2 regions of the Gorillibacterium sp. sgz306347 genome follow, and region 1 is predicted to be linked to the other one. Evidence: riboswitches for the same ligand, from Rfam matches in the RefSeq annotation. Region 1 holds a riboswitch; the other holds the start of a gene.

The links. A riboswitch is a leader RNA that binds a small molecule or an ion and turns the genes downstream of it on or off. The one in region 1 is predicted to bind cyclic di-GMP.
Region 2: it holds a riboswitch for cyclic di-GMP, as region 1 does, so the genes downstream of both, AC6I6H_RS16990 (fibronectin type III domain-containing protein) here and AC6I6H_RS17060 (chemotaxis protein CheX) in region 1, are expected to answer to the same signal.

Annotation. Positions count from the first base shown of each region.
Region 1 covers NZ_JCAPET010000036.1:3,101-17,844, forward strand. Annotated here, with positions in the region: gene AC6I6H_RS17035 (glycoside hydrolase family 9 protein) at 1-2,287, opposite strand, end outside; gene AC6I6H_RS17040 (cellulose binding domain-containing protein) at 2,401-3,408, opposite strand; partial or broken gene AC6I6H_RS17045 (glycoside hydrolase 5 family protein) at 3,394-4,539, opposite strand; gene AC6I6H_RS17050 (LacI family DNA-binding transcriptional regulator) at 5,036-6,091, shown strand; gene AC6I6H_RS17055 (glycoside hydrolase family 94 protein) at 6,213-8,648, shown strand; gene AC6I6H_RS17060 (chemotaxis protein CheX) at 8,938-9,396, opposite strand; cyclic di-GMP riboswitch class I at 9,471-9,559, opposite strand; gene AC6I6H_RS17065 (inositol monophosphatase family protein) at 9,685-10,542, opposite strand; gene uvsE (UV DNA damage repair endonuclease UvsE) at 10,720-11,691, opposite strand; gene AC6I6H_RS17075 (hypothetical protein) at 11,861-12,193, opposite strand; gene AC6I6H_RS17080 (D-alanine--D-alanine ligase) at 12,199-13,356, opposite strand; gene AC6I6H_RS17085 (amidase domain-containing protein) at 13,497-14,690, opposite strand.
Region 2 covers NZ_JCAPET010000035.1:21,310-36,053, forward strand. Annotated here, with positions in the region: gene AC6I6H_RS16975 (ABC transporter ATP-binding protein) at 1-288, shown strand, start outside; gene AC6I6H_RS16980 (ECF transporter S component) at 324-995, shown strand; gene AC6I6H_RS16985 (Vat family streptogramin A O-acetyltransferase) at 1,938-2,576, shown strand; cyclic di-GMP riboswitch class I at 3,078-3,175, shown strand; gene AC6I6H_RS16990 (fibronectin type III domain-containing protein) at 3,221-7,330, shown strand; gene AC6I6H_RS16995 (fibronectin type III domain-containing protein) at 7,349-10,726, shown strand; gene AC6I6H_RS17000 (hypothetical protein) at 10,755-11,699, shown strand; gene AC6I6H_RS17005 (hypothetical protein) at 11,715-12,611, shown strand; gene AC6I6H_RS17010 (RHS repeat-associated core domain-containing protein) at 12,654-14,744, shown strand, end outside.

The DNA of each region.
Region 1 (14,744 bases):
CAGCCGAGCCGCTAAGCGTAAAGGGGCCCGGAACGGTGGAGACCGCCTCCGGCAAAGCGCTTGCCTGCGGCGAGTCGGGCGATTCGCCGGCGCTGTTCACGGCGCTGACGACATAGTAGTACCTCGTGCCGTTGGTCAATCCGGTGTCCGTATAAGCGGTCCCGTTCGTCACGGTGGCGATGGCCGTGTAAGGGCCGCCGCTTGTCAGCGCGCGTTTGACCTTATAGGAAGCAGCGCCTGCCGACGCCGTCCAGGACAGCGAAGCCGTGCCGCTTCCGGCTGTCGCGGCAAGCGCGGCCGGAGCGGCCGGAACCGTCGGTTCGCCGCCGCCCGCAGGCTCCTGGCCGGCCAGCAGAATGCCATTTTCGTATACGGGAATCTTGGCGTTTTTCGTCTGGCTCGCCCCCGCCCCCGGATAGGACCAGTCGTTTGCCGGGTTCCAGGGCGCTCCGTAAGGCGCATTCAGCGAGAAGTTGGCCTGCTTCCGGTATTTGTTGATGTCCCCCGGATAAATGCTCGTTCCGGTGAAATCGACCGTGACGTAGTACACCGTTCCTTTCCAAAGCTGAAGACCCGAAACCTTGCCGCCGGCCGCGTTGTCCATTTTGACCGTGACGTCACTGGCGGAATAGCCCGCTTCGAGCAGCTCGCCGAGATCCACGAAGTAGCGGAACGACAGGCCGCTGCTGGCGCGAGGCGGATACGAGGACCGGTTGTTGAGGTAAGCCGTGACCGCCGTCATGTTCGGCGTGTAGGAAGCGGCGGACGCCTCCACGAAGAACTGGTCGCCGATAGCCCCCGTCTCGCCCGGAATGGAAGCGAGCGGCGTGCCGCCGTAGAGCTGGATCATTTTCGCCAGAGAGCCGCTGAAGCCGGAATTGTAGTCCGTCGCCACCTCATTGTTGAAGTAGTTGCTGCGGTCGTCGGTGTAGCTGTCGTCGGAGCCGGGTCCGCCCACAAGCGCCCCGTACAGGATGTGCCGGTTGTCGGCAGGGTCCTGGATGCTTCCGATGACCGAGCCGTGCGCGTTGCGGTGATGGGGATTGATCGGCGGGTTGCTGCCGAAGCCCACCACGTAGCTTCGCTTCGCAGGGTTGTCGCCCAGGGCGTAATTGATCTGCCGGATGGCGAAATCCTGATAGGTTTTTGCCTTGGCCGGATTGGAGGCGGCCAGCCAGTCCGAATAAACAAACGCCAGGAAGGAAGCGTTTGCCGCGTACCGGAGAGAGCCCCATTGGTCAAGCCAGGCCAGACCGCCCGGCGTATACTTGATGCGCTCGCCCGTTTCGGCGATGCCCGTGGTCCAGTAATCGAGGCTGCGCTCGGTGTTTTGCTTGTACACCTCTTTGCCGGTCAGCTTGGCGAGCAGCACCTGGGCGGCATAGTGCTTGTCGTCCCAGGCAAGGCCCCATTTGTATTCCCAATACGGGCTGTTGCCGTAGTTTTCCTTCGCCCAGTTCTTCGTCATGTCCTCCGCATACGTCAAATAGGAAGCCTGTCCGGTTGCCTTGTAAAGCCAGGCGCCCGCCCAAGCCAGCTCGTCGTAGTAACCGCTGAAGGATGTGTAATACCCTTGCGCCGCTTTAACCGAGTCGGAATATTTCCCCCGGTAGGTGTCGGCAAAGGTGAACAGCTGCTTCGCATGGGTCAGCAAAACGGCGGAATAGGCCGGATCGCTCTCCTGGAACAAAATCGAGGAAGCCGCCAGCGCCGCCGCCGTTTCGCCCGCCAGGTCGGAGCCGGGGTGAGCGGCGTCCAGCTTGAAGGACGGGCGCGCCATCGTCATCGTTTCGGCCGGTCCCCAATACGCATGGTCCGCCCCTCCGTCGCCGACCTGCGCGTACAGCACATTCGGCTCGGGATGGCTTTTGATCAGGTAGTCGGTCACCCATTTGATATTGCCCAGCAGCTCGTCAAATTGCCCGGTGGACTTGTAGGCGTTACCGTATTCAATGCCGCCCCAGGCCAGAAGCGTGGTGCTGGCGGCCATGGGGAAGTTGAATTTGACGTGGTCTCCCGCGTCGAACCAGCCGCCCGTCAGATCGAGCCCGGCATCGGCGCCGTCCTGAAGCGCCGCGTCCCCCCGCCAGCTCACCCGGTTGCCGGCCGGCAATTCCCCGGCGCGCTGCGCTTCGTAGAAATACATCGATTTTTGCAGCGCCTCGGCATAATTATAGGCGGGCGCCGCCTGGGCCTGGGGCGCGCCGTAGGCGGACGAAACGCCCGTCAGCGCAAGCCCCGCCGCCAAAGCCGCCGTGGCGGTCTTGCTTTTCCAGTTTCTCCTCATGATCGTCATCCCTCCAAATTGGTTAAGGAGAGGCCGTTTTGAGCTTTCGCTCCAACAGCCTCCCTCGTGCGAATCGTTTCCTTTCCGGCCGTTACTTCCGAACGAGCGGCCCGTCAGGGCGCGATTCCGGAGACCAGAAGGCCGTTTTGATACAAGGTGACACGATTCCATTCGGCGTAAGCCGTTTTGGTCGGATCGAACGAATAGTCGTTCGCTTCGTTAAAGTTCGTCCAGTCGGCTTTTGCCAGACGCACCTGGATATCCCCGGTTTGCGTCCCCGGTGCGAGCGTGCCCGCGGCAAAGCCGAGCTCCAGATACGTGTCTGCGTTCGTGCCCGACGCGCTTCCGGTCAGCGCCGTTACGTTTGCGTTGCCGACAGCCGCCCAGTCAATGAAGGCGTTGACTCCGGCGCTGCCGTCCTTCGTGAAGTAATACCGGATTTTCAGCGTGGACAGGTCGACCGGAGCCGTGCCCGTGTTGCGGATATTGAAATGCGGCTTGATCTGGTTATCCGCCGCGGTGGTATCCGCCGCGCGGTACTCCAGCTTCAGGGAGCTCACCGTGCCCGGCGTAACGGAAACGGCGTTCGATGCCGTCGAGCCCGCGGCGTTGACGGCAAGCACCCGGTAGGAGTAGGCCGTGCCGTTCGCCGCCGTGGCGTCCGTGTAGGCAAGAGCCGTCAACCCGCTGGCCACCGCGGTGTAAGCTCCGCCTGCCGCCGAGCGCTGCACGGTGTAGCTCGCCGCACCCGCCGAAGCCGTCCAGGAGAGCGAAACCTTGGCGTTTCCGGGCGACGCCGACAGCGTGAGACCGCCCGGCACGGACAGCTGCGGAAGCACGCCGACCGGGGCGGAATCGGGAGATTCACCGGCGCTGTTGAAGGCGCTGACGACGTAATAATACGTCGTGCCGTTGGTCAGGCCGGTATCCGTATAAGTCCGGCCGTTCGTCACCGTGGCGACCGTCGTGAACGGGCCGCCGCTCACTGCCGCCCGCTTCACCTTGTAGCCCGCTGCGCCGGCCGACGCGTTCCAGGAAAGCGCCGCCGTGCCGCTGCCTGCGGATGCCACGACCCCCGCAGGAGCGGCGGGAACCGCCGGAGGGCCCGATTTGGCGTTCATCGCCTGGGCGTGGGCGATAATGACATCGGCCGCCGCGCTCGGATAGACGATGCGGAAGCCGTCATAATCCGGGTACAGGCTGCCGTCGTCCTGAATCCCGGTCAGAATCCAGAACTGGCTGCCCGCGCCGCCTTCCTCCTCAATGGTACGGAGCCAGGTTTGGTAGACCTGGTTGCGGGTGCCGCTTTCGCGGAAGCCGTATTCTTCCAGCACGACCGGCTTGCCGAGCGTTTTGCCGTCGCGGATGTGGTCCTTGATCCACTGGGTTCCCCAGTCCGCTGTCCGGTTCCAATGGTCCGGGTACAGATGGAAGGTCCCGTAGTCGATGTTCGGAAGAGCCGTCAGCCTCATCCAGTCGACGCCTTCGCCTCCGCTGTAGTTCCAGTCGGAATGGCCCGGAATGTTGTAGAATCCTTCGTCCCCGACCGCCACCAGGTGGTTGGAGTCGATCGATTTGATGAAGGTGCTCATTTCATCCGCCCAGGCGACCAGCGTGTTGCCCGTTTTGTCGGATTGGCTGCGCGGCTCGTTGGCCAGCTCCCAGGTCATGATGGCCGGATCGTCCTTGTATCTGACCCCGGTATAGGTGTTCACCCGGTTCAGCAAATGGCTCACGTAGTTTTTGTAAGCCTGCTTGATAGACGGATTGGTGTAAAACGCGTCGTGCGATCCGGCCGAGAACCACTTGACGTACTGGTTCATTCCGCCGAAGTCGTCCCAGTTGTTCACGAGCGGCAGAACAAGCTTCACGCCGGTCTCGCCGGCCTTGTAAATGGCGTAATCCAGCTTTTTGAGGCCGCTCTCGTCGTAAACGCCGGGAGACGGCTGAATGACGCTGCCGTCGGCGGACGCTCCGTCCAGAAAGCCCCAAATGCGGATGACCTTCAAATCCATGGCGGCCATGTCCGCAAACACATCGTCCACCATCTTTTGCGACTTGTAATGAAAGTAATAGTTGTTCGTGCCGGCGAAGTAAAAATCTTTGCCGTTCAGCACAAAGCGGGTGCCGTCGGTATCCACAAAAGGCGACGCGGCGGCTTTGGCCGGCGCGGGCCGTCCGAGCGAGAACGAAACCAAAACGAGCGCGAACGCAAGGGCAAGCACCGCGGCTTGCCGGAGCAACCGTTTCATTGTTCACTCCTCCATTTTCGGGGTAAAGTAACCGCTTGCAAAACGTTCCTGTCTCACGCCCGCGGACGCTTGTCCGCTTCAATAGGCAACGTTACCGCCCCACCTCCTCTGCCGATTGCCGCCGGTTTCGGTTGTTTCTCCTTCCGGCTCCTGCCGGAGCGCCGCAAAAGCCGACCTCCTTCTCTACCTTTTTCGAGCAAGGCTCCTCTCTTTTTCTCTTCCGAATGAAAGAAATTCTTGTATTTTTATCCATTTTACCGCTAGTTTTCATGGCTCTCTATAGCCAATCCCGACTTCTTTTTTGTCGATCGAGTGAACAAAAGGGTGCGCACGCCTTACCGGAAAAAGTCGGCTGGCTCCCTTTCCGCTTTCTTTTCGTGCCGCCTTTGAGCAGACATCTGCCGGAGGCGGGCTTCCATCAGAAAAAGATTGTTTTTTTTGGAAGTCTGCACTAAAATGATTGTGAACGCGCGTTTATCAAAACGGGGAGGGTGCCATGCGCAGCGAAGATATTGCCAAACTCGCGGGCGTTTCCCGAAGCACGGTTTCCCGGGTGATCAATAATTACCGGAACGTGCCGGAAGAGACGCGCCGCAAGGTAATGAAGGTCATCGAAGAATATCATTACGAACCGAACACCTCCGCCCGCGTGCTTGCGGGCAAGGGCAGCGAAACCATCGGGCTGTTCGTGGTGAGCACGGCGGAGAAAGCGCCCGCCAACCGCATTTACCAAAACGATTATTTCGCTCCGTTCGTCGATGCGCTCGTGGATACGGTGAACGCCATGGGCTACTACGTCCTGATCCACACCGTCTACTCGACCGGAGACTATCAGAAGATCCGCCAGGCGTTTCTGCAAAAGCGGATTGACGGCGGGGTCATTGTCGGAACCCAGAAGAACATCGAGGAAATCCGCAGCATCGTGCAGCTTGGAAACCCGCTCGTGCTGACAGACTTCGATCCGGCCGAGCTTACGCAGCACCGGCTGGACAGCAACACCGTGTCGGTCGTCAATTCGAAGGACTACGCCGGCAGCGTCGAGGCCGTCCGCTATCTGATCGGACTCGGCCACCGCCGCATCGGCTTCATCAGCGGGCGGCTCAGCACGTATTCCGGCCGCGAGCGTTACCTGGCCTACCGCTCCACGCTGGAAGAGCACGGACTTCCGGCGGAGGAACGGCATATTGTCGAAGGCGATTTCCTGCGCCAGACCGCTTTCCGCGAAACGCTGCGGCTGTTGGACGAAGGACCGCCGCCGACCGCTTTTTTTGCCGCCAACGACGAAATGGCGATCGGCGCCATCGAAGCGCTGCGGGAGCGCGGGCTGCGCGTCCCGGAAGATGTTTCGGTCGTCGGCTTCGACGATTCCGCGATCGCTTCCCGGCTGACCCCGGCCCTCACGTCCGTGCGTCTGCCAATATACGAAATGTCGCGCGCTGCCGCCGAAACGGTCATTGCGATGTGCAGCAAAGAAAACGCTTCCTTCAGCTACTCCAGCTTCCCCACCAGCCTGGTGGTGCGGGATTCCTGCTGTCCGCCGGCCGCCCGATAGCTTGCCGGCCGGGCGCTCCGCCGAAGATGCCCCCGCAAGGGGTTCATCCCGCGCGCGTCGTGAACGCGCGTTTATAAACGCTCCACCCCCCAGCTTTCTATCATGAGAGGAGTTGTGTTTGTTGAAATTCGGATTTTTTGACGACGCACGGAAGGAATACGTCATCAACACGCCGCAAACCCCGCATCCTTGGATCAACTATTTGGGGAATGAAAACTTCTTCGGGCTCATTTCCAACACCGCCGGCGGCTACAGCTTTTACCGCGACGCCCGCCTGCGCCGTCTGACGCGCTACCGCTACAACAACATCCCGCTGGACAACGGCGGCCGCTACTATTACCTGCATGACCAAGGGGACTTCTGGACGCCGGGCTGGATGCCGGTCAAGAAGGAGCTCAGCTTCTATGAATGCCGCCACGGTCTCGGCTATACCTCGATCACCGGCGAACGCAACGGAATCCGAGTCAACCAGCTCGCTTTCGTGCCGCTCGGCTACAACGGCGAAGTCCACAAGCTGACCGTCAGCAATACATCGAATGCGGACAAGAAGGTTACCCTTTTCTCGTTTGCCGAGTTCTGCCTCTGGAACGCTTACGACGACATGACCAACTTCCAGCGCAACCTGAGCACCGGCGAGGTGGAAGTGAAGGATTCGGTCATCTACCACAAAACCGAGTACCGCGAGCGCCGCGACCATTTTGCGTTCTATTCCGTAAACGCGCCGGTAACCGGCTTTGACACCGACCGCGACACGTTCCTCGGCGCTTACAACGGCCTGGATAACCCGCAAGCGGTGGCCGCCGGCAAATCGTCCAATTCCGTCGCCAGCGGCTGGTATCCGGTCGGCTCGCACAGCCTGGACATCTCCCTCGCGCCCGGCGAAGAGAAAACCTTCATCTTCATTCTCGGCTATGTTGAAAACCCGCAGGAAGAGAAATGGGAATCCCTCGGCGTCATCAACAAGACCCGCGCGGAAGCCATGATCGCCCGGTTCGCGAAGGACGAAGACGTGGACGCCGCCCTGGCCGAGCTCGCTTCCTACTGGAACAACCTGCTCTCGAAATACATGATCCAAAGCGGCGACGAAAAGCTGAACCGGATGGTCAACATCTGGAATCCGTATCAATGCATGGTTACGTTCAACATGTCCCGCTCCGCCTCCTATTTCGAATCCGGCATCGGCCGCGGCATGGGCTTCCGCGATTCCAACCAGGACCTGCTCGGCTTCGTTCACCAGATTCCGGAACGGGCCCGCGAGCGGATTCTCGATATCGCCGCCACCCAATTCGAGGACGGCAGCGCGTATCACCAATACCAGCCGCTCACGAAACGCGGCAACACCGAAGTCGGCATCGGCTTTAACGATGACCCGTTGTGGCTGATCAGCGGAACCGCCGCTTACGTGAAGGAAACCGGCGACTTCAGCATCCTGGACGAGCAAGTTCCGTTCGACAACGACCCGGACAACACCGCTACCCTGTTCGAGCACCTGAAGCGCTCCTTCTACCACGTGCCGAACAACCTCGGGCCGCACGGGCTGCCGCTGATCGGCCGCGCCGACTGGAACGACTGCCTGAACCTGAACTGCTTCTCCAACACGCCGGGCGAATCGTTCCAGACGACGGAGAACATTGAAGGCAAAGTGGCGGAATCCGTGTTCATCGCCGGCCTGTTCGTGTTCGTAGGCCCCGACTATATCGAGCTCTGCCGCCGCCGCGGCCTGGATAAGGACGCCGCCGAAGCGGAAGCCCTCATCAACGGCATGAAAGAAACGACCATGAAGCACGGCTTCGACGGAGACTGGTTCCTCCGCGCCTACGACCACTTCGGCGACAAGATCGGTTCGAAGGAATGCGAAGAAGGTCAAATCTTCATTGAGCCGCAAGGCATGTGCGTCATGGCCGGCATCGGGGTGGAAACGGGCGACGCCGTAAAAGCCCTCGATTCCGTCGTCGAGAAGCTCGAAACCAAGCACGGCATCGTGCTGCAGCAGCCGCCTTATTCCAAGTACTACATCAACCTGGGCGAAATCTCTTCCTATCCCCCGGGCTACAAAGAAAACGCCGGGATTTTCTGCCACAACAACCCGTGGATCATGATCGCGGAAACGGTTGTCGGCCGCGGCGACCGCGCGTTCGAGGTGTACAGCAAGATTGCACCGGCATACCGCGAAGAGATCAGCGACCTGCACCGCATGGAGCCGTACGTCTACTCGCAAATGATCGCCGGACGCGACGCGGTTCGCCACGGCGAAGCCAAGAACTCCTGGCTGACCGGCACGGCCTCCTGGAACTTCGTCGCCATTACCCAGGCGATTCTCGGCATCAAGCCGGAGTTTGACGGGCTGATGGTAGACCCCTGCATTCCGCAGGCATGGGACGGTTACACGATTACCCGCGTCTTCCGCGGCGACACGTTTGAAATCAAAGTGTCGAACCCGAACCATGTCCAAAAAGGCGTGGCCAAGGTAACGGTAGACGGCAAGGAAATCGAAGGCAACATCCTGCCGGTTATCGGCGATGGCGGCACCCATCAGGTGGAAGTCGTCCTCGGCTAAGCCGATTCCGGAAACAGCAAAACCGGCATTCCGCCCTTATTGGGCAGGATGCCGGTTTTTTTGTTTTCCGTAGCGGCTGTGTACTTCCCTCGCACTCCTGCGATCCGCTCAGACAATGCGCCCCTGCATGCGGAACGCACTCTTTACGCCCCTGATGCAGGTTACGATTCCTTTTTACTCGGGGCGTAGCCATTCCTTTTCGCGAATGGCCCATTTGCTCCGGGCAAAAAAAATCCTCTCCGCCTGCGGGAGAGGGATGCCGGGTTACGGATTACGGGCTGCCGGGCGGTTAAACCGCGACCACGTAAATATCAAATTGCCCGTAGGATTGAAGATTCAGCGGAATCGCCATCGACTTCAGCTTGCCGTTGCCGGGCAAGTTGCCGGTTTCCATAAAAAACGGCGGCGTAATGTCGACGACAATGCCCTGGTTATACAAAAGGGTGCTTGCATTGCCGCTGATCATGTTGCCCAGCTCGGAGATGGCGCTGCGGCTGATTTCGTCAAACTCTGTCAGAGCGTAACCGCCCATCATGGCGGAGGCGATCTTCAGCGCAACCGGTTCGGGAAAGCCGAACAGGATGTCCCCGGTCATTCCGCCCACAATGCCGATTTTGAGCCAGACGTGATTGTCCTGCATCTCAATGAGTTTGATCTTCAATTCTCCCAGCGTCGGCTTCACCTGAATCAACGATTCGATAACCGTGCAGGAAGACATTAGAAACGGGTTGATGTACTCTGCCTGCATTTTCCTCGCCTCACTCCCAAAAAAATCTGCGAATCAAGCGATACCGGTCATCCCAACAAGTTCGCAACATGTTGTTCGGCAACCCGGCTGCCATGGGAGTTTCTGTTCCTTTAGGCCCGAGGCTTTGCGTCCCCGTCTTTCGGCGGGTTTGCCCTTATCGCTATCTGCTGTTAGGACCACAGTCCTTGTCGATATTACAAGTATAAGGTCCCAAGCAATAATTAGCAATAGCACAAGGCAGAGCCCGACACAATTTTACAAATCTTCAGCATTTGAGAGACTTCTTTCCTAGTAGCCGGTCGCATCGGCTTCCTGGAGAACCGAAATCAGTTCGTCGTGAATATGACCGTTTGTGGCAGCGACATGCCGGACGCCGAGATGATAGTCGGTGTTCCGGGTATCGCTGATCCGTCCGCCCGCCTCCTGCACCAGGAGAGCGCCGGCCGCCAGATCCCAGGCATTGAGGTTTACTTCCCAAAAAGCGCTCAGGCGTCCCGACGCGACATAGGCCAAATGAAGGGCGGCAGAGCCGCCGTTGCGGACATTGCGCACCTTTGGAACCATGGCCGTAAGTCCTCTCATGTTGGCTTCGGCCAGACTGCGGTCGGTCGGAAAGCCGGTGGCAACCAGGCTCGTGGCCAGGGTGCTCTCTTCCGCCACCCGGATCGGCCGCCCGCGAAGATAGGCGCCTTTCCCCTTTTCGGCTACAAACAGCTCATCCCGCGACGGGTCATAAACCACACCTACGATAACTTGTCCTTTATAGGCTAGGGCGATGGAAACCGAATAAAAGGGAAACGTATGCACAAAATTGGTCGTTCCATCGATCGGATCGACAATCCACAGGTATTCCGCGGAGCTTGCTTCCTCCAGCGCCTTGGCGGAGGCCAGGGGACCGGGCTCCACGCCTTCCTCCCCCAAAAACGAATGCGTCGGGAAATGCGTCAGGATCAAATTTTTGATCAGCTTTTCCGACCCTTTGTCAATCTCCGTCACCAGGTCGTGCTGCGAGGTCTTTACCTGAAGCGAGGTGAAGGCGCCCAGCTTGCTTTTGATCCATTCTCCCGCCTTCGCCGCCGTGTTGATGGCGACGGCCGTATAGCTTTTGCCGCTCGGGGAAAAATGCACGTTCGGTTGGTCTGCCAAAAGGATCACTCATTTCCGGTAGTTTTGCGTTTCATTTAGTATAAAAGAGTTCCCCGGGAAAAACCACGGAGCAGTAGCCAAAAATTATCGTTACTCCTGACAAACCCGCAAAACGGAAAAGGCATGGCCCCCGGCTATCCGGCTGCCATGCCGCGGCCCGTCCGCCGCCCGCCCGGCTTAAACCTCGACGGACGCGCCGTCCAGGCGCCGGACGCCCTCCATCTTTGTCAGCTCGTCCATAAGCCGAAACAAAGCTCCGTCCTTTTGCTTGGCTTCGATCATTACGTCCAGCCGGGGGGTGCCTTCCGCTACCCGGCGGAAAAACTCCAGCAGCGGACCGGGATCTACATAATCGGCATGCGCCCGCATATCGGACTCCGATTTCGGGCTCGAGGCGTGAATCTTGGGCGGGATCGCAGCCGCCCCGTCCCGTTCCCAGGTGCGCCGGATTCTCGGCCAGAGCTCTTCCGCCCGCTCGCCTCCCCCCGGGTTAACCAGGTGATGATGGATGTCGAGCACCATCGGGACGCCGACTTGCTCGGCGCATTCCAGCGTCTCCAGCGCCGTGTATGTTTTGTCGTCATTCTCCAGCGTAAGCCGGTTTCTGATCTCGTCCGGCAGGGCCGCAAAACGCTCGTGGAACCGGGCCAGGGCGGTCTCTTTGCTGCCGTAGGTGCCTCCGATATGGATGTTGCATTTGGACCGCTCGTCCAGCCCCATGGCCGCAAGCATGCCCGCCTGATGATGCAGGTCCTGCAACGATTTCCGCAGCACATCCTCTTTGGGAGTGGTCAGAACGGTGAAGTGATCGGGATGAAAGCTCGTCCGCATGCCGTGCAGCTTGACGTAATCCCCGACTTCCCGAAAGCTGTCCGCCAGCGCGGGCAGCGGATTCCAGCCTTCCGTCTCCGGATGTGTGACAAGAGGCACAAGACGGGACGAGAAGCGAAACACCCGGATGTCGTGGGCCCGGTTGTGCCGCAAAAGCCGCAGCGTGTTGTGCAGGTTTTCGGCGGCGATCCGTTCCAGCTTCCGCAGGGCGGCCGCCCGGTCCGGGATTTTGGCGAACTGGGTGGCGGTCATCGTTTTGGACGGCGAGGCGTTCGCCACCTCTACCGACATGGCGACATATCCGAAGCGTACAATCATGGGGAAGCCCTCCCGGGAATGCCGATTCTTTCCCGTTAGTCTGCCCCTTCTCCGCCCGGACAACACGCATTTTATGCAATAAGCGCTCTCTTCATCGCTGCCGGCCGGTGCGTCGAAGCGGTCCCGCCGCGCCGCATTTACGCGGATTGATGCGCTACCCGGAAAAGGCTCAGCTTCCGGCCCCTTCCTCCTGATCGCGGAAATACATCTCGTAGGCAAGCACGGTCTGCACCTCGGCCTCCTGCTCCGTCAGCAGCCGGACGAGCTCCATTTCCACCCCGGTCACTTCGTTTCCCTGAAAATCAATTTCGGCGATCGAAACGACGATCTTGACGATGGCGACCGCCCGGTTGTCCGGGGCATACGCGATGGCCTTCTGGCCGGTCGGGAAAATGCGGAAGCCGGTTTTGGTCATTTTGCAAACGCCGTATTCCAGCAGATCGTCCAGCTCCCGCTGCGATTTGAACTTGCAGATCGAATTGATCTCCGTGGCAAAGCCCATTCCAATCACCCGCCGATTTCAAATGTGAATTGCAGCTTTTGCTTCTCCGCGTGCCGGTCGAGAGCGAGCTGGATCAATTCATCCAGCAGCTTGCCGTACGGCTTGCCCGTTTCCTTCCAGAGCAGCGGGTACATGCTGAACGGGGTGAAGCCCGGCATGGTATTGATTTCGTTCAGGTAAATTTGCCCGTCCTTGCGGCCGAGGAAAAAATCGACCCGGGACAAGCCGCTTCCGTCAATGGCGCAGAAGGCCCGCACCGCAAGCTCGCGGATGCGTTCCGCCGTTTCCGGGTCCAGCTCCGCCGGAATGACCATCGTCGATTTGCCGTCCACATACTTCGCCTTGTAATCATAAAAATCGCTTGAGGACACAATTTCTCCCGGAACGGATGCCTGCGGGTCGTCGTTGCCGAGCACCGCCACCTCGATTTCACGGCCGTCCACGTTTTCCTCTACAATGATTTTGCGGTCGTATTTAAAAGCCAGCTTGACGGCTTCGAGAAGCTCTTCCCGGTTGGACGCCTTGGAAATGCCGACGCTGGAGCCGAGGTTGGCCGGTTTGACAAAGCAGGGATAGCCCAGGGCGATTTCAATTTCCATCAGAAAATAAACCTGATCCTTCTCCCATTGGCTGCGCGTAAAATGGCGGTACATGCACTGCGGCAGGCCCTCCTGGGCAAACAGCTTCTTCATGACGACTTTGTCCATGCCGGCCGCCGAAGCCAAAACGCCTGCTCCGACATAAGGGATATCGGCCATCTCCAGAAGCCCCTGAATCGTGCCGTCCTCGCCGAAGGTGCCGTGCAGGAGCGGGAAGACCACGTCCAGCTTGCGTTCGGCTTCTCCGGCACCGGCGAACAGCGACGCGACCGGGCCCGGCCGCAGCGTTTGCGGCGCCGTGTCTGAAGCGGCCTGCACCACGGCGGCGGTTTCGCCCGGAAGCGGAGCTTCCGGCCGGCCGAAGGTCAGCTCGGCGACGGTTTCCACAGGACCCTGGAGCGCAGCCCCCGCCTGCCAGCCCCCTCTGCGGTCAATGTAAAACGGATGAACTTCGTACCTCTCGTGGTCAAACGCTTTTATTACCGCCAGGGCCGTTTGCAGGGAAACGTCGTGCTCCCCGGAACGGCCTCCGTATACAAGACCAACCCGAACTTTATTCGTCATGAAAACCTCCCGATATGTATCGCGCGTTTTCCGGCGGCGCTGCCTGAACGCGTGCCGCGGAGCGTCTGGATATAATGAACATAAAGCTATGAAAACGAAGCCGGTCGAAGCCGTCCGCTGCATTCCGGCAAGGGGGACGGTTAATAAAAGCGGTCCGTCAAATGAAAAAAACGGTACTGTGTCCGAGGGGTCCAGGCGTGCGAGTCGCGGTAGTCCCAGTAGCGGCGTTTGCTGCTGACCGTATGCGCATTGACCAGAGGCATGCCCTTGGCGTCAAGCGCCGTGACGATCGTGCTGTGTCCGTACCGGCCGTCGCCGTCCCAGCAATAACAGATGACATCCCCTTCCGTCAGCCCGTCGGGGCCGTCCGCCGCTTCGGCGCGAAGACCGGTCCGGCTGGCCGTCAGATGCCGGCGAAGGCTGTCGGCCACGGCCCAGCTGTAGCTCCACAGCTCGCGCCGGCCGCTCATGCCCCGGTACCACCAGCCGGAGCCTCTGCTTCCAGTATAGTTCATCGGCGCTCCGCCTGCAAAGATGCACTGCGAGACATAATTGGAGCAATCCACTTCAAATGCAAGATAGGCGGGGTTGGCGCTTTCCCACCAGCGGTCCGCGTAAGCGACGGCGCTTTTCCGGTCGTAGACGGCCGCCCGGCCGGGCCATTCCGGGCGGGAGGTTTCGGTCGCGGCCGGCAGGACGGGCCACCCCGAGCCGGTGCTCCACGCTGCGGAGGGCTGGTCAGGCCACCCCGAGCCGGTGCTCCACGCTGCGGCCGGCAGGACGGGCCACCCCGAGCCGGTGCTCCCGGCTGCGGCCGGCCAAACGGCACCGGTCCCCGCCAAGGGGAGCAGCGAACCCGCCGGAGCGAAGGGCGGAAATCCGCGCGTGTCCGCCGCCCGCTCAGGCGCAGGCGGCCAAGGCAGCCCCGCGGCGCCGGTTTCGCGCGCCGGGAGCACGGCGGAAATCCGCCAGCCGCCGGAGCGCCGCGCAAGCAAAAGCGTCTCCCGCTCCGCCCGCTCCTCGAAATGCGGAATGCCATCGAGCCGGTATTCGTGCCGGGTGCGGAGCTCGACGGCTGCCAAAACCGCCTCTTCCGCGTATGGCGCGCGCTCCCGCGAGGCGGGCCGTTCCGCAAGCAGGCGAAGCCGGACTTCGCTGCCCAGAGGCGTCACTCCGCGCTCTTCCCGCTGGCGGCGCAGCCGGGTTAGGCGCGGAACCTGCAGGCGGTAATAGGTCTCGTCTTCAATGCACGCCGCAATCCGTTCCGGCTCGCAGTCCGCTTCCATCCGGCCCCAGGCGCGGGCGTATTCCCGCATAAGCGTTTTCCGGTCCATCGGCATCCCTCCCAATCCGCATTCCTGCTATCGCCCAGCCTGTCGAGCAGGCCG
Region 2 (14,744 bases), on a different contig from region 1:
AAGGGGCTGGACGGTTTTTTTAAAGAGAAGCTGGCCGTGTTCCTGAAAAGGCTCAACGCGTCGGGGGTGACGATTGTAATGGTGTCGCACGACATCGAGTTTTGCGCGAGGCACGCGGAGGTGTGCGCGATGTTTTTTGACGGGAGCATCATTACGTCGAACGAGGCGAAGCGCTTCTTCGCCGGCAACAGCTTTTATACGACTGCCGCGAACCGGATGGCGCGGCATGTGTGGCGGGATGCCGTCACGGCGGAAAGCGTGGTGGACTTATGCTGCGCGGCCCGGTAGCCGGCCGGAGCTTTTCCCGGCGGACAATGGTATCCATGCTGCTGATTCTTGCGGCGATTCCGGCCACCATCCTGTTCGGCGTGTTCGTCCTCCAGGACCGGAAATATTACTTCATCAGCCTGCTGATCGTGCTGTATACACTGCTTCCGTTTGCGCTTGTCTTTGAAAAACGGAAGCCGCAGGCCCGGGAGCTGATTCTGATCGCGGTGCTGGCGGGCATTGCGGTGGCGGGGCGGGGCGCCTTTTTCATGCTGCCCCAGTTCAAGCCGGTGGTCGCAATCGTGATTGTTGCTGGCGTCAGTCTGGGGGCGGAGGCGGGTTTTCTGGTCGGGGCGGTGACGGGCTTTGTGTCCAATTTCTTTTTCGGACAGGGGCCGTGGACGCCTTGGCAGATGTTCTGCTTCGGCATTATCGGCTTTCTGGCCGGGCTTTTGTACCGCAAAGGCCTGCTCGCCAAAAAACGGCTTCCGCTCTGCCTGTTCGGCGGCCTGGCGACTTTTTTTATCTACGGCGGCATCATGAACCTGAGCGCGCTGATGATGTTCACGCCCCGCTTCACCTGGGGCGCGCTTCTGGCCGCCTATGCGTCGGGCTTCTGGTTCGATCTTGTGCATGCGACCGCCACGGTGGTGTTTTTGCTCGTGCTTTCCCGTCCGATGATCGAGAAGCTGGAGCGGGTGAAGCGGAAGTACGGGCTCATGGAGTGACGGGACGGGAAACGATTCTCCAATCGGTCTAATCCTTATTGCCTCCGCCAGAGTGCCCCATCGATATCGGAGATTGGAAAAGAAAGCTGCGGTCGTCTCCCGGCGAACGGGCATGAAGACCCGAACTTCAACTTTCCAGAGGGCTCCCGCTCATGGGGATGGATAGGAAGTGCAAAAAAGCACCTCATCCTGCCGTTTTCCGCTATTTTAGACCGAATAGATGCAGAAAGGCAATTAATTCTTCAATTTTCTCTAACTATCGTTTCTTTTAGCGGACATAAGTGCGAATACGTTCTTATATTACGACGGGGACAGGAAATGATAGGAAATAAATGCCGTTTTGCAGCTATTCGCATCACCGTTCCCTGGTTATCATTTGCTGGACCGGTTGCATCTCATCCCCCTCCCCGACGCTTGCCTTTTTTTGCCCGGAGAGGATTAGAAAAAGACGGCGGACAAGCAAACCGGAACGCCTAAGAGAGCGCCTACATGGGGGGCCTTCCAACCTCTCCTCTCCTAATCTGCTAATACACGAAACGTGGAGCTATTGGAAAACGGAAGGAATCGGCAATGAGCCGAATGAAGGTTTCTACGAGGACCGGAATAACGATGATGGCGGCTCTTCGCGCACAATCTGGAAGCAGATCATTTGGGCAATCAGACAGCGGTGATTTCTACTGATGAAATGCTGGACGATGGCGGCAGGAAATTGCATACCGCAAGGGCGGATGCGGCTGGAGGTGGACCGCAAAACGGGCCGGGTCCGCAGCACGCCGTTTGAATGAGAGGGGCGCGGGCGCCTCTCTTTTTTTGACCGGTTTCGTTATAACGGTTTTTTCCGGCAGGCGGGAGGACGGTTTCAGGTAGAATGGAAGTGCCTGGCGGCTGTCGCAATTATTTGCTTGAAAAGCGGTCACTAAAAATGCGGAGGAGGAAACGACCATGCCATACGGACCGGATCCGAATGCGGTTCACCCCGTGGAGGGACTGAACCGGATCTGTTTTGTCAAAAACATCATCACCCGCCCGAACATCCAAGTGGGGGATTACACGTACTACGACGACCCGGAAGGCCCGGAAAGGTTTGAAGAGCATGTGACGCATCACTACGAGTTCCTCGGAGACAAGCTGATCATCGGCAAGTTTTGCGCGATCGCCGCAGGAGTGGAATTTGTAATGAACGGGGCGAATCACCGGATGAATTCGGCGACCACGTACCCTTTCAACATCATGGGCGGGGGCTGGGAAAAAGCGATGCCGGCGCTGGACGATCTTCCGTTTAAGGGAGATACGATTGTCGGCAACGATGTCTGGATCGGGCAAAACGTCACCATTATGCCGGGGGTCCACATCGGCGACGGGGCCATTATTGCGGCGAACGCCGTCGTGACCCGTGACGTTCCGCCCTATCACATCGCAGGCGGGAATCCGGGCCGGATCATCCGCAAGCGGTTCGACGACGAGCTCATCGCCCATTTGCTGAAGCTGGCGTGGTGGGATTGGCCGCCGGAAAAGATTTATGCGCATCTGGAGGTTCTGTGCAGCGGCGACCTAGACCGGATTCGGAGCTTGAATGGCTGACGGAGAGCTTCTGGACGTTAAAGACGTTCTGGCAGTCGGCGCAGCCTTCGTTTGGCAAGCCCCCTTTCGGGAGCAGTGCGAAGTTCCACAGCAGCACCGTTTGTCCCGACTCGGGGAGGCTCTGAAAATAAGTTGGTGCTTTGTCCAACTCAAATTGTTGCCGAAATCCTTGCTCAGCCACGCTGCACTCGTGAAATAGACCGCTTTATCAGGAAGCTCATCGTGGAACCCGCTTATCGCTTCCAACGAACGTTCATAGCATTGATAAGCCGTTCCCGCCGTATAGGGAGCGGCCTTTTCATGCCGAGGCAACGTTCGGACGCCCATATTGCTCCCTTTTTCTCCTGATAATCTCTATATGACTAAAGTAATCCTAAAAAACGACATAATTTTACACGTTCACAATTTATACCTAATTTTATGAAGGAAATCGAAATAGGAATATGGAATTATCCTACTAGCTATTTCTGCCATATATAGGCAGTTGGAAGCAAGTCAAGTGATCGATAAAGGCAAACCCGCACGAAAGTCGGGGACGCAAAGCCACGGGTCTAATCCTTTTTCCTTTGGAAAGAAGGGATGACAGCCGGGTTGCCGCAGTCTCTTTGGCTTGCTTTTTTTTAGTGGAGAGATGGAGGGGACTTATGTCGAACAGAGGCAGGATTATGGCAAGGCTCGTCAGTTTGTTGTTGATTTTCTCCCTCGTGCTTCCATCGGTGCAGGGGGCCTATGCGGAGGCTACAGGGGGAAGCCTTCTTCGCGTCAGCTTTCAGCCCGGCGAAATCCCGGCCTATACCGGCTACCTTCCCGATTACGGGAAGCTTTACGGAGAGCAGAACGGCCATGTGTACGGGTGGAATATGCCGCACGAGGAGCAGACCGTAACAACCAGCACGTACGGCGATCCCGGCATCGACAACAGTGTGCGGCTGCTGCCGGGAGGCGAATGGGGCATCCAGGTGGAGAATGGCAGCTATGAGATCAGCGTCACGGTGGGAGATGCGGTTTACGAAAGCCGCAACACGCTCTTTGCCGAAGGCTTCGCCCTGCTGGAAGGTTTTCCTCTGGAGGCCGGCCAGCATGCTACGGTCAAAAAAACCGTTGCCGTTTCCGACGGGGTTTTGACTCTTAACCAGGGAACGGACAGCGAAGCGCGAACCGTCCTGAACTGTCTGACCCTAGCCAAAGCGGTGCGCGTGGACAAAAAGCTGCAAAAACCGCAGATTTCGCTCCCCGCGGTTGAGAACAAGGTGCAGGGAAACCACCTTCTGTTGTCCGGCTCCGTCATCAATGAACATTTTGCGCCGGCATACATAGAAGTGGACGGATTGCGGGAGGAAATCGCCCGGTACTTGACCGGGAAAGCGGAGGCGGCGGCAGCCGCGCGCCAAGCGCTGGAGCAGACCGCCGTTCCGGCCGGCGGGAACGACATCGCGTCGATTCAGGCAGCGATTGCAGCGGCAAAAGGACCGGTGGCGGCTGTCAAAGCGGGACAATTGAACCTGGACAAAGGAGCGACCTTCGGCAGCCCGGAGAAGCCGGTCCACCTTATTCTGGACAGCATCAACACCAACCGGAGTCTTGACCTGGTTGTTTACGGCTCGCTGCAACTGAAATCGGACCTGAACGCAAATGCTCCGCTGCGGCTGTCCCTTCACGCGGTGCCTTCGGTCAGCGGCGCATCGGGCGATTTGACGGTGGGCGGCGCGTTTCACTTGAATCAGGATTCCGCCGTCGAGGTGGCCGGAAAGCTTTATGCCGGCAAACTGACCTATAACAACGGGAGCTTGACCGTAAATGCCGGCGAGCTTGCGGTTTCCGGCCAACTCGACATCAATACAACGGTTCGGATGGAAATTGCCAATGAAATGACGGTTGGGGAGATTGTCTCAAACAACCAGACGGCCCGTTTGATTATTCGCCGGGCGGACTTATTGGTGCGGGATAACATAAGCGTAAATAACCATTTGGAAATTCATACTGGCGGGGTGTTTGCGGCGGGCGGAAATCTGATCTCCAACCGGACGCCGATTATCGTAACCGGGGACGCAGGGGCGGGCGAAACGCAACTCAAATACACGCTGTACGGGCTAAAGGCGGAGTATTACAGCAACCCGGATTTTTCGGGAACCCGCATTGTGCGCCTTGACCGCAATATCGACCTGGAATCGGTTCCCCGGTTAACCGGTCCCGGCTTTGGCGACAACGATTTTTCAGTAGTCTGGTCCGGTCGGGTAGAGCCGCGTTATTCCGGCACGTACCGTTTTGAAGCCGTCTCCGGGGAAAGCGTAAAGCTGTGGGTCAACCAGGTCCTGCTCGCCGATACCGGACAAGGGCAGCGGGAAGGGGTTCTGCAGCTGGAAGCGGGCAAAGCGTACGATTTGCGTATGGAATACATCCATAAACAAGGCGCCCCGCAAGCAAAGCTTTACTGGCAGAGCGAAGAACAGGCGCGGGAGCTTGTCCCGCGGGGTCAACTGGAGCCTTTCGCGGCGCCAGCCGGCTCGCACAGCGTAACCGAAACGCAGGCGGTGCTGGTTTGGGTGCCGGTATTGAACGCGGACGGCTATGAGATTGAATTTGACGGCCGGATCACCGTGCTCGGACAGGAGATGACCTTCCGCTTTGACAGCCTTGAACCGGGGACGAATCACCGCTATCGGATCCGCGCCTTCAGCGAAGACCTGAAGGGGCCGTGGTCGCCTGTCTCCGAATTCTGGACCCTTCCCGAGATTCCGGAAAAGATTCAGCTCAAGTCTACGACCGACAGCATCACGGTCAATTGGCAGGAAGTCACCGGAGCTACGGGATATGAAGTCGAAGTCAACGATTCCGTTGTCGATGTGGGCGAGAACACGTCTTATACGGAAAGCAATTTGAACGCCAACATGCAGAAGACGTTCCGGGTGCGGGCCAAAAACAGCAGCGGTCCCGGTAAATGGAGCAAGCTGCTGGTTAAGTCGACCGTTATCGCTTCGCCCAAGCATTTAAAAGGCGCCGCCCTGCCGGATTCGGTGAAGCTGACCTGGGACGCCGTTTCCGGTGCGGTTTCTTACGACCTGGAGGCGGACGGCCTTCTGTACGAGAACATCACCGGGACATCGTTTTACCATACGGAGCTTGCGCCCAACAGCAGCCATACGTACCGCGTGCGCGGCGAAAACGGGGATGGCGTAAGCGGCTGGAGCGAAGCCGTCACAGTCGTGACCCCGCCGGAAACGCCGAAGCATTTGAGCGGCGATCCTTCCGGCAGCCAAGTGACGCTTTCGTGGGAGGTGGTTCCGGGAGCCATCGGCTATGAGCTCGAGGCGGATGGCGAAGTTGTGGAAATCGGGGAAACGCCCGTTTATGTCCATTCCGGCCTGGCCCTCAATTCCGAGCACAGTTACCGGGTCCGCGCCAAAAGCAGCGCTGCCGTCGGCGCCTGGTCCGAATCCATCAGCGTTTCCACCCGGCCCGGCGTTCCGGGGAACCTACGGGCCGAGGCCACCAGCACGGAGGTGCAGCTCACCTGGGACGTCGTTGCAGGGGCGGTCGGCTATGATGTGGAGGCGGACGGCAAAGTGGTGTCCGTCGGGCTGCAAACGGCTTACACGCACCGAAGCTTGAAGCCTTTTACGGAGCATGCTTATCGGGTTCGGGCCCGCAACAAGAGCGGCGCGGGCGCATGGAGCGCGCCAATCGAAAGACAAACCGCCATGGGGCAAACGGAAAAGCTGACGGCGGTTCCGCATCTGACTTCCATTGATCTGTCCTGGACGCCGGTCGAGGGAGCGGACGGATACGAGCTGCTGGTGGACGGAGAACCGGTCAAGCTCGGCGGAGCCCCTCATTATGTTCATGAAGGACTGGAACCGTACTCCTGGCATGTGTACCGGGTGCGCGGTCTGTTCGGATCGGCGGCGGGCGAATGGAGCGAGCCGGTCACCGTATCGACGCTGCTTGGCGTTCCCGGCCATATTCAGTTGAATGCGCTCAGCACGCAAATCAAGCTGAGCTGGGAGCCGGTAACGGGAGCGACCGGATACGAGCTGGAGGTGGACGGCGTTCTGGTTGACAACGGCGCGGATACCGCGTACACCCATGCGGGACTCATGCCGAATACGAAGCACGTGTACCGCATCCGGGCCAAGAATGACCTGACGGTAAGCGAGTGGAGCGAGTGGTCGGAGCTTGTGACCGGCGTGACGCCGCCGGCCGTGCCCAAGAACCTGCTGGCAGACGCAACGACAACCTCCATTGCCGTAAGCTGGTCGCCGGTAGAGGGCGCCGGGACGTACGAGCTGGAGGTGGACGGCGTGCTGATCAGCGGGATGAAGGAAACCCGCTACATGCACGACAAGCTGGAGCCGAACACCATGCACAGCTACCGGGTAAGGGCCGTCAACCTGGGAGGCAAAAGCGGCTTTACGGAGCTGGCGAAGAAAATCACGACGCCCGAGCTCACCATTCAAGTTGAAAAGGACGCCGCGTTTAACTTCGTTATGGTGATTCCCGTGAAGGCCGGCGTAACCGAGCGTGAGGTTACCGTCGCCTATAACCCCGAGGAGCTGGAAGTCGCGGACCTCTGCGCGTTAACCCCCCGGGCGGAGCTTGCGCCGGGGCCGGTTGAAGGAACCTCGATTGCAGTGGTGTCCTTCTCGCCCGGAAAGATTCAGTACCGGATTGCCGACGCGAACAAGACCGTGATGAACATCATCCGGCTGATCGCCAAAACGGGCGACAATTCCAAAGTAACGTATACCATTCAATAATGGGCGGGAGGCCATCGGATGAAAAGCGGATTACGCAAGGCGAAATTCTTCTTCCTTGCTTTTCTCATACTGCTGCAAAGCAGCCTGTTTTTCGGCCCGTTCGCCGGTCAGGCGCATGCCCAGCCGGAGCGCAAAGCGGACATCGTGTTCGTTATTGACACGACCGGTTCCATGGGCGGGGTGATCAACAACGTAAAGCAAAACATCGGAACGTTTGTCGACATTCTGGGGGCCAACAACATCAATGCGCGTCTGGGACTGGTCACCTTCAAGGACATTTATTCGGACGGCACGGGCTCGACCGTCAATTACGGCTGGTACGCCGATCCGAACTCCTTCAAAAACGCGCTCAACGGCGTCAGCATCGACGGCGGCGGAGACACGCCCGAATCCGCGGTGGACGGGCTGGAGGAAGCGCGGCGGATGAGCTATCAGCAGCTCGCCAAAAAGTTCGTGATCCTGATAACGGATGCGGATTACAAAGAAGGCACCCGCTACGATGTACCGGGCGACGCGATTACGATGCAAAAGGAAATTGCGCGGCTGAAAAATTTGAATATCGTCACTTCGGTTGTAACGGGCAGTTCCTATCAAGGGCTGTACAGCAGCCTTTACCAGTCGAACGGAGGGATTTACAGCGACATTTCGTCCGCGTTTTCCTCCAATTTGACGGCTCTGACCAACATGATCAACACGAATACGCCGCCGGAGATGTCCATCCAGTTCCCGGTACAGGACCAGCTTTTCGGACAGGCCGGCGTTTCACTGATTCCGCGGATCAGTCTCTCCGATGCAAACGGCGATACGCTAGTCGCCAGGTATTACGTGGACGGAGAAACGTCGCCGCGCGATACCCGCACGGTGACCAACACGCTGTCGCCGCAGGTATTGTCCTTCCAGACGCTTTCCTTGGCGGGACTGGCTCAAGGGAATCATACGCTGCGGATTGAGGTCACGGATAACTGGGCGAATCCGGTGACGAGATCGGTCGGCTTCCAGGTCGACCAGCAGCCGCCCGTCATCGGCAGCCGGCAGCTCGCCTCGACCGATACATCGATCACGGCTTCGTTGTCGGCAACGGACAGTCCGGCCGGACTTGACGCCAGCCCGTACCGGATTACGATTGGTTCCGCGTCCAGCGGGTGGAGCGCCGCTCCTTCCTATACCGCCGGATCGCTTCTGCCGAACACCGCATATGCCGTCCGGCTGGAAGCGCGCGACCGGCTGGGCAACGCAGCGGTTTCCGATCATACCGTGCACACGAAAGCTCAGCCGCCGGTTTTCGCCGCCCAACAGATTGCGGAAACGTCCATTCAGCTGGCGCTCACCGACCGCAACCCGGCCGGGACCAAGTATTTGATCTCCGTCGGCTCGAAGTATGTCGGAGCGGCGGGAACGCTTGTGGACGCGCCGGTCTGGATTACACCGTCGGGCAAAACGGTGACGGTCGGTTCGCTCGCGCCCGGCGTCCGTTACGAATTTACAGGCAAAGCCCAGAACAGCGCGGGCGAGCTAACGGGCGCCGGTCCGGCGCTGGCCGCAACCACGCTTGCGCTGCCGCCCGCCGAACTGGCCGCAGAGCCGGGCCAGGAGTCGATCCGGATACATTGGGCGGCGGTGCCGGGGGCGACGGGATACGACGTTGAAGCGGACGGCGTTGTGCTTCCGAACGGACAATCCGTCTCTTATCTTCACGAAGGGCTGACACCCGCCACCTCCCATACTTACCGGGTGCGGGTGATCAATGAAGGCGGAACGGGAAAATGGGGTCCGCTGATGACGCGGCAGACCCTCCCGTATCCGCCGGACAGGCCGGTCCATCTGTCGGCCGTCCCGACCCAAACGGAAATCGCGTTAACCTGGGATCTGGTGGCGCGCGCCGACCGCTACGAAGTGGAAGCGGACGGCGCGGTACATGACGCGGGAACCCAAAACCGCTTCACCTTGCCCGGGCTTACGGCCGACACCGAGCACAGCTTCCGCGTACGCGGCGTCAACGCGGGCGGAAGCGGCGAATGGAGCGCTCCGTTCACTCAGAAGACGCTGCCCGACCCGCCGGAAACGCCTACCCGGGTAAGCGCCGCTCCATTGATCCATACCGTTACGGTCCGCTGGGATGAGATGGACAGAGCGACGGGTTATGAAATCGAAGCCGACGGCGCCATTGTGGACACTGGCGGCAAGACCGAATACACGCATGAGGGATTGGAGCCGCTCACGGGCCATACCTACCGCGTGCGCGCCAAAAACATCGGGGGCAAGAGCCCTTGGAGCGCGCCGCTCGATATAACCACCCATCCCGAAAAGCCGGTTGTTCCGACGAACATCATCACCACGTCGACGGATACCAAAGTCCAGGCGATGTGGTATCTCGTACCGAACGCCGAGAGCTACGACATCGAAATCGACGGCAAAACCATCGTCAATGTGCCGGGCAATTCGTTCGTGCAGGACGAGCTGCTTCCGGATACGAAACACGTTTACCGGATTCGCGCGAAAAACATCAGTGGAGACAGCGACTGGTCCAAGCCGGTAACCATCCTTACGATGCCGCAGGAAGCTAGCGCCTTGTCCCTGACAAACATTGTCGCCGTTGTTACCAACAAATCGATTTTGCTTTCCTGGGATGCGGTCGCCCCCGACGCCCGGTATGACGTCGAAGTGGACGGGGTGCTGCAGGACAACGGAAAAAACACCGTCTACCAGCACAGCGGCCTCAAGGCAGAGGAATTCCATGTCTACAAAATCCGGGCCAAGGATTCGACCGGAACCGGGGATTGGGTGGCCGTGCTGTCCCTGTCCACTCTGCCAGACCTGCCGGATGCACCGGCCCAGGTAGAAGCTTACGCCTACGATAAGCAGATCGAGCTGCGCTGGGAGAAAATCGAGGGTGCGACAGGCTACGAACTGGAAATCGACGGGAAAACCATTGACGTCGGCAGCAACACAACGTACCTGCACGGATCGCTTCCTTCCGGGACCAGCCACATTTACCGGGTCCGCGCCAAGAACGTCACAGGCGTGACTGCCTGGAGTCCGTCCGTGGAGAAAAGCACGACCAGTCCGGCATTTCAAACTCAAGTGAAGGCCGGCCAGCTCTTGGACGTGTCTCTCCTGGCTTCGAATGTGCAGGATTTCAGCGAGCTGACCTTTACGGTGACATACGATCCGGCCCAATTGGAGGTCGTGGATCTGTATGACTTTACGCCAAAACTGGATTTGGCAAACGGTTCTATCGAGGGATCTCCCTTGAGCGTGACCTATACGCCCGGGAAAATCACGTTCCGCATGAACCAGAATGTAGTACCCGGCACCTCCTGGTCCGGTGAAATCACAACCGTTTTGTTTAAAGGCAAATTCGACGGAACGGCTACCGTAAATGTGCAGGCGGAATAAAGACCGGAAACGGGAGGATGAACAAAACGTGAAACGAAAAACCGTCACGAAGGCCATCGCCATCGCGGCCGGCTTGGCGCTTATGGCGCAGCTTTCGCTGAGCTTTATACCGCTGCTGACCGGAAAAGACCGCGGGGGCATGCCGATCACAGCCGAAGACCGCCAGGCGGCGGCGGAACTGTCCAACCTGACAGGGCAGCCGGTAAGCGCCATTCTGGACATGAAACAGTCCGGCCAAAGCTGGCTCCAGGTATCCGAGACGCTCAAACGGATGACGCCCGTTAAGCTAGAGGCCAACAAAGAAAACCGGAGCGGCCGGCTGGCCGATTCCGGCATCGCTGAGGAAACACAGACCCTGCTGGAGAATGAAGGCTTCACAAAGGAAGAAGTCGCTGACGCCAAGCTATTGGTGGAGCGGACGGCGCAACAATTGGGGGAGGTGGCGGGAAGCGGCGACGCGCCCGCGCCCGCTGTCAAGCCGGTCGTGTCCGCGCTTTCGACAGACGAAGACAAGGCGGAGCGGCAGGAGGCCTACCGCAAGCTGCTGGACGGCTTCGAGGCGGATTCCGCCCTGGTTTTTGCACTGGAGCTGGAGAACGAGCTCGGATCGGTGCAAGCGGTACTGGACGAATACCTGCTCTCCCTACAGCTTGATATGAACCTGGAGGACTATCGCAATGACCCGGACAGCTACCGGAAGGAGAAGGAATCGCGCAAAGCCGCGCTGAACCCCGACGCCATCATCACGCTGGACAAGCTCGAATCCGACATGCTGGAAAAGCTGCAAAGCCGGGCGGAAGAGGAAAGCAAAGCAGTGCCCGGCTCCAAGCCCGCGGGTGCGGCCGGTTTGGATGAAGAAACGAAATCCGCCCTTCCGGATGTTCCAAAGCCGGACGCGGTTCAGGTGAAGCCGGCAAACCCGGCCGACGAAATCAGGCGGGAATTGGACGCGGTGAATCCCAATCAACGATAGCGAAGGAGCTTATCTATGAGGAAACGACGGTTGTCAAAGAGGTCGCTCATCCTGGCTTTGGCGGCGGTGTTCATCGTGCAGACCGGCGTTCTCGCCTATTCCGGCGTGGCCCGGCTCATCAGCCGCAAGGAAGCGTCCGTGGCCAGCCTGGACCGGACGGACCCGGTGGTGCCGGCTCCTTCTTCTCCGCCTGCCGGAGAGAAGGGTGCCGCAGCGGCGGTCGATCCCGCCCAGCAAAGCGCCCCGAAGGACGCCGAACCGGCGGAGGCCGGGACCGGGGACGCGGCGTTCGACAAGCTGATCTCCGAGACAGGCATGCAAAAGGTGTACAAGCAAGAGGCCGACGCGCTGCTCGCTCAAGGCTATGCCAAGCAGGATGTGCTGATCGCCTATGATTTTTTGTATCAGAATTACGGCCGCAAAAACGAATGGAAGCCGCTGCTGGACGAGAAAAAATCGGGACGCGGCTGGGCGGAGCTGTTTGACCGTTACCGTGAGGACCATGAGGCTTTTGAGCCGCGCAGCTTTGACCCGGAAAAGCTGGAGGAGCTGATGGACTCCGCCGCGCTGACCGCGGACGACATCATGATCGCCGATCGCCTTTCGTTTGTGACCGGGAAGTCCATCGATGCCGTCGTCGCCGACCGGCTGACCGCCGATGGGTGGGGAGCGGTCTGCGTCAAGAACGGAATTTTGCAGAATCCGGTCCGGCTGCCGCGGGTTTCGGTCACCGAAGAAGACCTCGGCAAGTATGCCGTCCCCGGCAAATTTACGGAAGAGCAAGTCGTGAAGGCGTTTGTCATCGCCCAAAAAGTCGGTCAAGCTCCGGAGACAGTCATCAAGAAAATGAAGGCGGGCCAAACGGAAAACGCCGTACTGGCGGACTTGTATGTGAAAAAGTATGAAAAATAGGGCCTTGCTTTGTCAGTTTCGACTTTGCCGGAGGTGCAAGCTTTGAAAACATCCATTCGCGCGTTGCTGCTTACGATGTTCTTATTTCTCCTGGTTCTCCCTTCCGCGTACGCGGAAACTCTGCAGGAGCGTTTGAATAATCTGGTCGGACCAAAGGAACAGTACAACACTATGCTTTCGCCGGTCTATTTGCGGATGAATACGACCGAGGAAGAGATCAGCCCGCAGAGCGGCACCTTGACCGTCACCCAGACGGATTATGTGCTGCCCGGCCGCAACGGGCTGGATCTGGAGCTCAAGCGGATCTACAAGAACGAAACGTCCAATGTGCAGGACATGAAGGTCAAATACGTGGACGGAGCCTGGGTCGACTATGTATACTCGGACGCGGCCACTTCCTCCTTTTACGAAGACCGGTACAACCTGGGGATCGGCATGCGGTTTGCGTTTCCGGGCATGGAAATCCGCAAAAACGATGACGGCACCAGCCATAAATTTCTGCATACCGAAAGCGGGGACATTTACACGCTCGGCGAGTTCCGGGAGAATGGGGCCACCGTATTTCTGCCCGAAGGACAGACGGTTAAGGACGTGACGGTCCGGGAATCGTCGGCCTTCTCCAACGGCCAGACGGACGGAACCTCCAAATACCTGATGACCAACAAGGAAGGCAAAAAGACGTATTTTGCCGAAGACGGCCGGGTTCTGGGGATTGTCGACCGCTACGGGAACAAAATCCAGTTCGAATATTCCACCCTCAGTTATTCCACCGACGGCAAGGCCGTCACCAAACGGCTGATTTCCAAAATCACCGATACCATCGGCCGGGTGGTCACGATGGAATATCCCGAAGATCACGCCTTCACGGCGGGGCCGATCAAACAAACCCATTACGGACCGGACGACTATTACAACGCGTCGCAAAACCCGAACAGCACGGATTCGGGCGATCTGCAGGGGAAATACCAGGTGGTGGTCCGTCTGCCGGGCGGGCAGACGGTGGTGTACGACAAGTCCGCCGTGCTGCTTTCGCCCTCCAAGCATGTGGTCCGGACCCGGCTGCAACGGGTTTACGGAACGGATTCCAAGCCGAAATATCACTTCTGGTACGAGCAGCCGGACCTCGGCTTTACCTATTTCAACGGAAAACAGTATTCGGCATACAACCGGTACGAAAATTTGGTGCAAATCAGCGAAGTGGCCTCGAACAAGGTCAAGCGCTACGTTTACAACAGCTACACCAAACGCCTGAATGACGGCGGCAGCATGCAGTACCGGAAAATTTTCGAGCGGCAGGATTTGGCCAAAAAAGGCTACGATGCCTCAGCCTCCAACTTCCTGGACCGGTTTCAGGCCGATGTAAAATACAAAGACACCTATGCCTATACGAATGAAGCCGACGGTTATGGCACCGCCGATTATAAACCGAACGACGACGATTACTTGAAGAACACGTACCGGTATTACACGGTGATCACGGACCCGGGCGGCAGCACGGTGAAATACACGTACAACGGCAAGCAGGAACTGATCCTGACGGAAAAGCAGGGCAAGGACCACCGCGAGGTCGTGACCAGCGAGTACGATGAACTGAAGCTCGTCAAGAAGCAGCAAACCGATGAGTATCCGGTGGCGGACGGGAAACCGTCGGGCGAGCCGGTCCGCAAAATCACCAATTTCCGCTACGACGAATACGGGAATCTGATCAATTACGTCGGACCGGAGGCGGAACGCGACGACAAAGGCAATCCGCTGGACAATGAGCATTTGGTGGTTTATTCGTACGCCTATGACAAATTCCACGCCCTGACGCAAAAAACCTGGAAGCAGGATGCGGACACGACCTGCCAGATCAAGTATACGCTGGATGACCTGGGGAACGTGATACGGGAAGACCGGTCCAATTCCGACCCGGAGCGTCCGTGGGAGACCACCGACTATGCCTACGACAGCTACGGAAACATGATCCGGACGACGGTGCACAGCGACCGCGACCGGGTGACGTTTTACGAGTACGGAACGGATGCAGCGGGCAGCGACACCAAAGGGGCTTACCTTACGAAGGAATATCAAGCCTGGAACGGGAAAGAAGCCGCGAGAACCTATGCGTACGACATGAACACGGGGAACGTG